Larkinella insperata: one gene and its partner. The protein of the gene in region 1 binds, or shares a complex with, the protein of each later gene. Links are inferred from orthologs where the notes say so. Each region holds a gene or a part of one and is shown on either strand. Other genes may lie near its edges.

Region 1 (5,481 bases):
CTTTTGAAAACGTTGACCTCATCCCAAACACCGGAGCTGAAAAAACTTTCCAGTACGCCAACCCCGCCTTCTACCACCACCGACTGAATTTTCCGCTGGTATAAATCGGCAATCAGTTGGGTTAGAAAATCGGCTTCGGCGTCCAGCGCAATGTAGTGGATGGCGCCGACGGTTTCAGCGTCGGGGTGCACCACCGAATACACCAGCGTCGGTTGCAAACCATCGAAAAGATGCAGGGAAGACGGCAGTTTTAACGTTTTGTCTATCACAATTCGCACGGGATTTCGCCCACTCCAAAGCCGTACGTTCAACTGCGGGTTGTCGTAACGAGCAGTGTTGGTACCAACGAGAAAAGCATCTTCTTCCGTCCGCCATTTGTGCACGAGTTGCCGCGACAGCGAACCGCTGATGGGAAGAGGCCGGAAATCGGAGGGGGCCATAAACCCGTCGGCGGTTTCCGCCCATTTTAAAATCAGATAGGGGCGTTTCTGCTCAATGAATGTGAAAAACCGGCGGTTTAAGTCACGGCCCTGCTCCGCCAGTAGCCCGGTTTCTACCTCAATTCCGGCGGCCCGCAATTTTGCCAGACCTTGGCCGGCCACCAGCGGATTCGGGTCATCGTTGCAGACGACCACCTTTTTTACCTTTTTTTCAATCAACAAATCGGCGCAGGGGGGTGTTTTCCCAAAGTGCGAACACGGCTCCAGCGTCACGTACACCGTCGATTCGGGCAGCAGCGATTCATCCGCTACCGACCGTACGGCGTTGACCTCGGCGTGCGGCCCGCCGTATTGCCGGTGCCAGCCTTCGCCAATTAGGCGCCCATTGTGTACAATTACGCAGCCCACCATCGGGTTGGGACTGACATGACCCCGGCCCAGCTTTGCCAGTTCGAGGGCGCGAGACATGAAGAGGGTATCGTCAATCAACGGTTTGAGGAAACGGTTTACAGGGGCCGAAAGTAAAGAAATCCGGCAAATCGGTGAAATCTCTCTGATGAAGGTTTAGATTTACGCAAAATTTACGTCCGCATGCTTACAGCCAAGTCGCTATTTGATTCGCTGGTGGGTCAATTGCAGGGATACCGCCCGGAAGAGGCCCGCGCCATTGCATTTTTATTACTGGAACACTATCTGCTGCTGCGCCGAACCGACGTGGTCGTCGGAAAACCCATTCCGCCCACCCCACCACAACCCGACTGGGATGAATTGATTCGGCGGCTGAACAACCAGGAACCGGTTCAGCACCTCATAGGCACAACGGAATTTTGCGGACTGGAGTTTCAGGTGTCGCCGGCCGTGCTGATTCCCCGGCCCGAAACGGAAGAACTGATCCGGCTCATCGTCCGGGATTACGCCGAAACCACCGGACAACTGAACATCATTGACCTGGGCACCGGCAGCGGCTGTATTGCCGTTACGCTGGCCCGGTTTCTTCCGCAGGCATCGGTCCTGGCCTGGGATTTATCGCCGGAAGCACTCGAAGTAGCCCAACTGAACGCCCAGACCCTGCTGGCGGAAGTAGAATTTGAACAGCGCGACATTCTGAACGTCGGAGAAGAAAACCGGCGGTTTGAGTGCGTGGTCAGCAACCCGCCGTACGTTACGCTGTCGGAAGCCGAACAGATGGACGCGAATGTTTTACGGTACGAACCCCATTTGGCGTTATTTGTAGAAGATCAGGATCCGCTGCTGTTCTACAAAGCCGTTGCCGATTTCGGGCAGCAGCATCTGAATCCGGGCGGGGGATGTTATGTCGAAATCAACGAACGGTTTGGGCCACAAACCCAGCAGGTGTTTGAGGAACGCGGCTACCACAACGTCCAGATTTTCAAAGACATTCACGGCAAAGAGCGATTTGTGAAAGCGATCAAATAATATCAATGATGCCTTAGGAATGGAGAACGAAGAACAGGCCACCGCAACGCAGTCAATTCATCGTTCATCATTTTTAACGCATCATTCTTCCCTATGACTTCATCCGATAGTATGTATCATGCCAAAATCCGGCAGGTGTTTGAGGAGATGAGCAAGGTGGTGGTGGGCCAACAGGCGCTGCTTAACCGGCTGCTGATTGGTTTGTTTACCGGCGGACATATTCTCCTCGAAGGCGTTCCGGGTCTGGCCAAAACCCTGACCATCAATACACTCGCCAAGGCCCTGCAACTTGATTTCCAGCGCATTCAGTTTACGCCGGATTTGCTGCCCGCCGATCTGGTCGGCACGATGATCTTCAACCAGAAATCGGGTGATTTTGAAGTGAAGCAGGGACCTATTTTTGCCAACCTGATTCTGGCCGATGAGGTCAACCGTTCTCCCGCCAAGGTGCAGTCGGCGCTGCTGGAAGCCATGCAGGAAAAGCAGGTGACGATTGGCGAGGAAACGTTTGTGCTCGACAAGCCGTTTCTGGTGCTGGCCACGCAGAATCCCGTGGAACAGGAAGGCACCTATCCGCTGCCGGAGGCCCAGATCGACCGGTTCATGATGAAGGTGTTTGTGGGGTATCTGTCGCGGGATGAGGAACTGGAGGTTATGCGCCGGATGGCCAACCTGAATTTCGATTACGAAGTGCAGCCGGTGCTGGACAAGGAAGATATTTTCGGCATTAAGAACGAAATCAATAAAATCACGATTTCAGAAACCCTCGAACGCTACATCATTGAACTGGTGTTTGCGACTCGGCGGCCGCTCGATTACAACCTGCGCGACGAAGCGCGGTACATTCAATACGGGGTTTCTCCGCGCGCCAGTATTCACCTCAACCGGGCCGCCAAAGCCCTCGCCTACTTCGACCAGCGTGACTATGTGCTGCCGGAAGACATCAAGGAAGTAGCACCCGACGTGTTCAACCACCGGATTATTCTCAATTACGAAGCCGAAGCCGACGGTGTAACGACCTTACAGATCATCGATTCGATTCTGCGGAAGGTAGCCATCGGGCGGTAATGGACCTAATTTCCGGGCTGCACGGCTTTTCGGATGGCTTCGGCCCAGAAAAGTCCCAGGGTTGCCGAGCCTTTCTTGTTGGGATGCAGGAAAAACGTGCCCTGCTGCCCGTTTTCGTGTTGAAAATCCGTCAGATAATGCGTTTTGAAGTAATTAAAGCCCTGCGTATCGCCCACGTAAACCTGACCGGGATGCGTGGTGCCGTAAGCCGCTACCAGCGCGTCAATTTGCGGGAAGTAACTCTGCAAACGATCTAACCCCTCCTGTAAATACTTCGACCGGTTGTAGGTAGTAGGGCTGTACCAGATTGGGTGGTGAATGATCAGCCGGCATCCGGGATAATCCGTCAGCAACCGGTCGGCAATGGTTTTCAGATTGCCCCGGTACGACTCGGGGGAAACCGGCGAACCGTTCGGCCCCTGGATGGCGCTGTCGTTGGTTCCGAGTACGATGGAGAAAATCAACCGGCCCGTCGGATCGTTCTTGAAGGCATCGGCAGCCTGCACCACCTTGCCAAACGCCTTCGCCGTTTCGGGCAAAAAATCGACGGTCGTGTAGCCGCTCACTCCCTGATTCGAAAAAGCGACCTGATCAATGCCAGCCTGCTGCTTCAAATACGCCGTTGCCAACACCGGCGGGGCTTCCGTCTGGCGATCCTGCAAACCCGCGCCCGCCGTGATGCTGTTGCCAATGAAAACGATGTTTAGCCTTTGCGGGCTTGGCAAAGCGGCTTCCGACTCATTCAGCACACCCGCAGCAACGCGCTTCCGGTACAAATCAGCCAGATCGGGTTTGGTACGCACCCGGTCCTGCTCCTCCAGCGCGGCCGTAATGACCGGAATCCAGCGCTGCTGCCCTTCCCGACTCAGATGCAATCGGTCGGCCATGAACAACTGATCGCGGTCTTTCCCGTCCGTCAGCGGAACCACATCGATGTAATACAGGCCCTCCGCCTTCCCGGCCAGCTCCTTTACAAGCCGATTGAGCTGGTCGCTCTGCTTGCGGAATTTTTCGCGGGCGGGAGAATGCCGGTTGGACACGAAGTAAACTTCCGTCAATGGATTGGCCTTCCAGACGCGGGCCAGAAACGTTCTGAAGTTTCTGGCAACGGTTTCGGGCGTGTCACCGCCCGCCAGATCGTTGCCTCCGCAGGAAAACACAATCCGGGCAGGCCGGTGCGGCAGAATGATCCGGTCCATAACGCGTAGCACATCCGGAATGGTTGCTCCGCCAAACCCGCGGTTCACCGGGCTGAATTTGCCAAAATCTTCTTCCAGCGTTGGTCCCCAAAGCCGCCAGGTGGAGCTCCCCACAAAAAACGTAGAGCCCGGAACCGGCGGGTCGTCAACGGCTTTGGCTTCGTAGGCTTTTATTTCCGACTCAAAACGGGGCTCCTGAGCCGCCAGCTTCGTTCCGGCAGCTATCCAGATCAAAAAAAACGTGAGGAAAAATCGGGTAGAGACGCTCTGCGACAGCTTGTTCATTTCCGTGGTCCATACTTTTGACCAGAGAGTCGTGATGGGACTAATCCTACTCGTCTCCCCGTGCAGTTTGCTGGCTCCACCTTGTTTTTCCATCGCGAAGATGGTTTTTAGAACTGGAAATAGATGAACTGGTTTGAGGTAAAGACCCCGAACAGGTACGACAGCAGGCAGATCAGCGGAAACAGAATAAAGAACAGAACGGTGTTGCGCGTCGGGATGGTCAGGTAGAACTTCTCCTTCAGGAACAAAACCGCCACCAACAGCACGCAAAACCAGAGTTCAGTGGTGTTGAACGGCGCACGCAGCGGCCCGTCGAACGGCGTAAAAATGATCTTGCCCAGGATATGAAAGGCATTTTGGACCGGTGCTTTGTGGTTCCGGAAAAACACCCACGTCAGCATCACCAGCACGAACGTCAGCAGAAGTTGCAGGAGCTGATACGCTTTGTTTTCCTCGGGAAACTTGACTCCCCACTGACTGAAAGCTTTGTCGCGCCAGTTTGCCATAAGCTGATAGGCCCCGTGCAAACCGCCCCAGATGACGTAGTTCCAGCTTGCCCCGTGCCACAAACCGCTGACCAGAAAAACAATAAAGACGTTTAGATACCGTCTGGACGGACTGACCCGGTTACCGCCCAGCGGAATGTACAGGTAATCGCGAAACCAGGTGGAGAGGGAAATGTGCCAGCGTCGCCAGAACTCGACAATCGAGCGCGAAAAATACGGTGTTCTGAAGTTTTCCATCAGGGTGAACCCCATCGTCCGGGCCGCGCCAATGGCAATGTCGGAATACCCCGAGAAGTCGCAGTAAATCTGAATACTGAAGGCCAGTGTTGCCACAAGCAGGGTCAGCCCGTTGTGCTGCGTTGGATTGTTGTAGGCATGACCGACAATCTCGGCCATCCGGTCGGCAATGACAACTTTCTTGAAAAACCCGAATGCCATCTGCATCAATCCGGCTTTCAGGTTCTCGAAATCGTACTGAAAGTACGTATGAAACTGGTGCAGCACGTTCTGCGGCCGTTCGATCGGACCGGCCACCAACTGCGGGTA
Region 2 (4,220 bases), 1.2 Mb from region 1 along the record:
GCTAAGCGGCTGATCTGCTTTGTTTTCCAGGTTACTCATAGTAAAATACGACGTTAGTTAAGGGATGGAATCTGATTGCATCAAATGTACACAATCCATACTCTTATAGTACTGCAGCGTCGTATTTTCGTACTAGTTCAGCGGGCCAGCTCCTGGAGCTTCTTCGGGTTGATTCGCCGGATAATCTCGCGTTTCTCGAAAACCACCCGCCAGATCACAAAAGGCAGAGCGGCATCGTCCGTACAGGTTGTACAGATCGGATCGTTCGTTGCGACGGGCGAATTGTAGACAAAAAGGGTGTCGTTTACTTTCTGAATGTTATCCGTTTGCTCCATCTTATTCAGGGCGTTGTATCGGTAGGCCAGCAACAACTCCCGTTCCTTGGTATTCAGGGCCGGGTTGGCGGTATCTTTCGCGCTGAGCAGATCAATCGTAACGGCGTATTGTTTTTCCAGCTTCTCAACGGCCGGAATCCCCTCCAGCGTGCAGCGTGACTGATCCCCTACCTTTTTAGCCAGTTCAGCGGTCAGGGCTTTTCGGGAAGTCTGCACGAGGGCTTTCCCCCATTCGTCGACAGTGGCGGTCAGTTGGGCATCCGTAACGCGTTTGATCTTGCGGTCGTTCATTTCCAGGGCCAGCTCTTTCGAGCTCTGGTTCTGATCGAGGCCGCAGGAATACAAAAATGTTACTGGAAGAAGAAGTGCGAAAAGGGAAAAGATGCGGTTCATTGCGAGGAACTTAGTGAAGTAAATTCTTGTCATCTATCTGGATAACGTTGCGGTGCGTCGTTTCGTTGACAAATGTAAGACGGAACTGTTGACTGACCGAATTTTCGTAGATTTGTCTTAAAATACGAACGGACGCGATTGCTCATCGTTTGTCCTGAATCTATACCAAACCATGATTGACCAATTAGAAGCCATAAAGGAGCGGTTTGAGGAAGTTTCTCAGCAGATTATGATGCCCGAAATCGTTTCGGATCAGAAGAAATACACGAAGCTGAGCAAGGAATACAAAGACCTCGACAAAATCGTCAAGCAGTATCAGCACTACAAAAAGCTGTTGCAGGATATCGACGGCGCCAAGGAACTGCTGGCGACCGAACGCGACGAAGACCTGCGCGAACTGGCCAAAGCGGAACTCGACGAATTGCAGCCGCAACGGGAACCGATGGAAGACGTTTTGAAAGAAATGCTCATTCCGAAAGACCCCAACGACAGCAAAAACGTTATTCTTGAAGTCCGGGCCGGAACCGGGGGCGACGAAGCATCCATCTTTGCCGGCGATATGTTCCGGATGTACCAGCGTCTGTGCGACCGCATGGGCTGGCGGATGTCGCTGATGGACTACACGGAAGGCACATCGGGCGGTTACAAAGAAATTATTGTTCAGATCGAGGGCGAAGACGTCTATGGCAAGCTGAAATTCGAGTCCGGTGTTCACCGCGTGCAGCGCGTTCCGGCCACCGAATCGCAGGGCCGTATTCACACCTCAGCGGCCAGCGTGGCGGTCTTGCCCGAAGCCGAGGAAGTGGACGTTCAGATCAACATGAACGACATCCGGAAAGATACCTTCTGTTCGTCGGGCGCGGGTGGACAGTCGGTCAACACGACGTACTCGGCCGTTCGGCTGACGCACATCCCGACGGGCCTCGTTGTGCAGTGCCAGGATGAGCGCTCGCAGTTGAAAAACTTCGATAAAGCCCTGACGGTATTGCGGTCGCGGATCTACGAAATTGAGTTGCAGAAACACAACGACGAGATCAGCTCACAACGCAAATCGATGGTGGGCAGCGGTGACCGTTCCGACAAAATCCGGACGTACAATTACCCGCAGAGCCGCGTCACCGACCACCGCATCGGTCTGACGGTCTACAACCTGCCGTCGGTGATGGATGGTAACATTGATGATTTCATTGACCAGCTCCGCATTGCCGAAAACGCCGAACGCATGAAAGAAGCCGCCGTGGCTTAAAAACGATTCCCGGCCGAAAGCCGCACGGCTTTCGGCCGGGAGAAACCACCTTATACCTGAGCTGTTTTCAGACGATCGCGCAACTGAAACAGTTCGTCCCGCAATCGAGCCGCTTCAAGGAAATCCAGTTCCTTAGCGGCTTTTTCCATTTTGGCCTGCGTTTCCTTGATCACCTGCTCCAGGTCGTTTTTACCCATATACTGCACCACGGGGTCGGCCGCAATCTGGATTTCATCCGGTTCAATGTAAAACTGCTTGGCGGCCGGACGCGAATCCGCCACTTTGGTTTGCTCCAGAATGGCTTCCCGGGATTTCAGTACCGTTTTGGGCGTAATACCGTGTTCGAGGTTGTAGGCCATCTGGATTTCCCGCCGTCGGTTGGTTTCGCTAATGGCTTTTTCCATCGAACCCGTAATGCGGTCGGCATACATCAACACCTTGCCGTTGGCGTTCCGGGCGGCCCGGCCAATGGTCTGAATCAGCGAACGAATGTCACGCAGGAACCCTTCTTTGTCGGCGTCCATAATGGCTACAAGTGATACTTCCGGCAAATCAAGCCCCTCGCGCAGCAGGTTCACGCCCACCAATACGTCAAAAACGCCCAGCCGCAGTTCTCGCAGGATTTCGACGCGATCCAGTGTTTTTACTTCCGAGTGGATGTAGCGGCCTTTGATGCCCACCCGCTCCAGGTACTTGCTTAGTTCTTCGGCCATCCGCTTGGTCAGCGTCGTTACCAGAACTCGTTCGCCTTTTTTGACCCGGCTGTCGATTTCTTCGAGAAGATCGTCGATCTGGTTCAAACTCGGTCGCACCTGAATTTCGGGATCGAGCAGCCCCGTCGGACGAATCAACTGTTCGACCACGACGCCTTCGCTCCGGCGCAGTTCATAATCGGCGGGTGTGGCGCTGACGTAAACCGTCTGCGGGGTCAATTCCTCAAACTCCTGGAACGTAAGCGGCCGGTTGTCCAGCGCCGACGGCAACCGAAAACCGTAGTCTACCAGCGCTTCCTTGCGGGAGCGGTCACCGCCCCACATCGCCCGGATTTGCGGCATTGTCACGTGGCTTTCGTCCACCACCGTCAGGAAATCATCCGGAAAATAATCGAGCAGACAGAACGGCCGTTGCCCCGGCATCCGGCGGTCGAAATACCGCGAATAGTTCTCAATACCGGAGCAGTAGCCTAATTCGCGCATCATCTCGATGTCAAACTCGGTGCGTTCCTTAATCCGCTCGGCTTCCTGATGGCGAAACTCCGATTCAAAATACCGTATTTGAGCCACCATGTCGTTTTGAATTTCGCCAATGGCCATGTTCAGCGTATCGCGGCCAGTAACGAAAAGGTTGGCCGGGAAGATCGCAATCATCCGGTCGTCGGCAATCTTCTTGCCCGAAGCCGGGTCGATGCGCTGAATGGCTTCCACTTCATCACCGAAGAAAATAATCCGGTAGGCAAAGTCGGCGTAACCGGGAAAAATATCGACTGTATCGCCTTTGACGCGGAACGTACCCCGCGTAAACTCCACCTCCGTCCGGCTGTACAGGATCTCGACGAGTTTGAAAAGGAACTGGTTGCGGCTGATGGTTTCGCCCACGCCCAGCCGCACGATGCTTTTCTGGTATTCCGTGGGGTTTCCGGCACCGTAAATGCAGGACACCGACGCAATGACCACAATATCCCGCCGACCACTCATCAGGGCCGACACCGCAGCCAGCCGCAGTTTGTCGATCTCTTCGTTGATGGCCAAATCTTTTTCAATGTACGTATTGGTCGTCGCGATGAACGCTTCGGGCTGGTAGTAGTCGTAGTACGAAATAAAATAGTGAACGGCGTTTTCGGGAAAAAACTGCTTGAACTCGCCGTAGAGCTGGGCCGCCAGCGTTTTGTTGTGGCTCAGTACGAGGGTTGGGCGGTTGAGCTGGGCGATGACGTTGGCCACGGTGAAGGTTTTTCCACTTCCCGTAACCCCCAGTAGCACCTGCGCCGGCTCGCCTTCCTGAAGGCCATTGACCAGCTTTTCAATGGCTTGTGGCTGGTCGCCAGTCGGTTTAAATTCTGAAGTCAGCTTGAAATTCATAACAAGCTAAGATACGAAAAAATAAGAACGGAAACAAGATCGGTTTTAAAGATAACGACGCGCCGACCCATTTGTTAGCACCCGCCCCAATCCGTCGTTTTCCTGAACAACTTGTCTGCCTGTCAGTTATTTTACCAGTTACTCAACGTCATTGATTATGAAAAACAA

The links. The genes of interacting proteins can lie anywhere in the genome.
Region 2: the proteins of prmC (region 1) and prfA are in contact, whole or in part, in a crystal structure (PDB 2B3T), measured with the Escherichia coli proteins. The link is inferred for Larkinella insperata from one-to-one orthologs.

The regions. Positions count from the first base shown.
Region 1 is NZ_CP110973.1:3,017,787-3,023,267, reverse strand. The notes cover bases 1-2,954. They hold prmC (peptide chain release factor N(5)-glutamine methyltransferase), read left to right. Parts: upstream 1-1,031; coding sequence 1,032-1,877; downstream 1,878-2,954. Other genes in these bases: OQ371_RS12240 (GDSL-type esterase/lipase family protein), read right to left, coding at 2,951-2,954; OQ371_RS12245 (AAA family ATPase), read left to right, coding at 1,989-2,945; ribD (bifunctional diaminohydroxyphosphoribosylaminopyrimidine deaminase/5-amino-6-(5-phosphoribosylamino)uracil reductase RibD), read right to left, coding at 1-908. Outside these bases: more of OQ371_RS12240, read right to left, coding at 2,955-4,522; OQ371_RS12235 (MBOAT family O-acyltransferase), read right to left, coding at 4,537-5,481. UniProt on the Escherichia coli protein: Methylates the class 1 translation termination release factors RF1/PrfA and RF2/PrfB on the glutamine residue of the universally conserved GGQ motif, i.e. on 'Gln-235' in RF1 and on 'Gln-252' in RF2.
Region 2 is NZ_CP110973.1:1,795,532-1,799,751, forward strand. The notes cover bases 1-2,937. They hold prfA (peptide chain release factor 1), read left to right. Parts: upstream 1-900; coding sequence 901-1,974; downstream 1,975-2,937. Other genes in these bases: OQ371_RS07285 (Gfo/Idh/MocA family protein), read right to left, coding at 1-39; OQ371_RS07290 (hypothetical protein), read right to left, coding at 138-728; uvrB (excinuclease ABC subunit UvrB), read right to left, coding at 2,025-2,937. In the rest of the region: more of uvrB, read right to left, coding at 2,938-4,052; OQ371_RS07305 (hypothetical protein), read left to right, coding at 4,210-4,220. UniProt on the Escherichia coli protein: Peptide chain release factor 1 directs the termination of translation in response to the peptide chain termination codons UAG and UAA.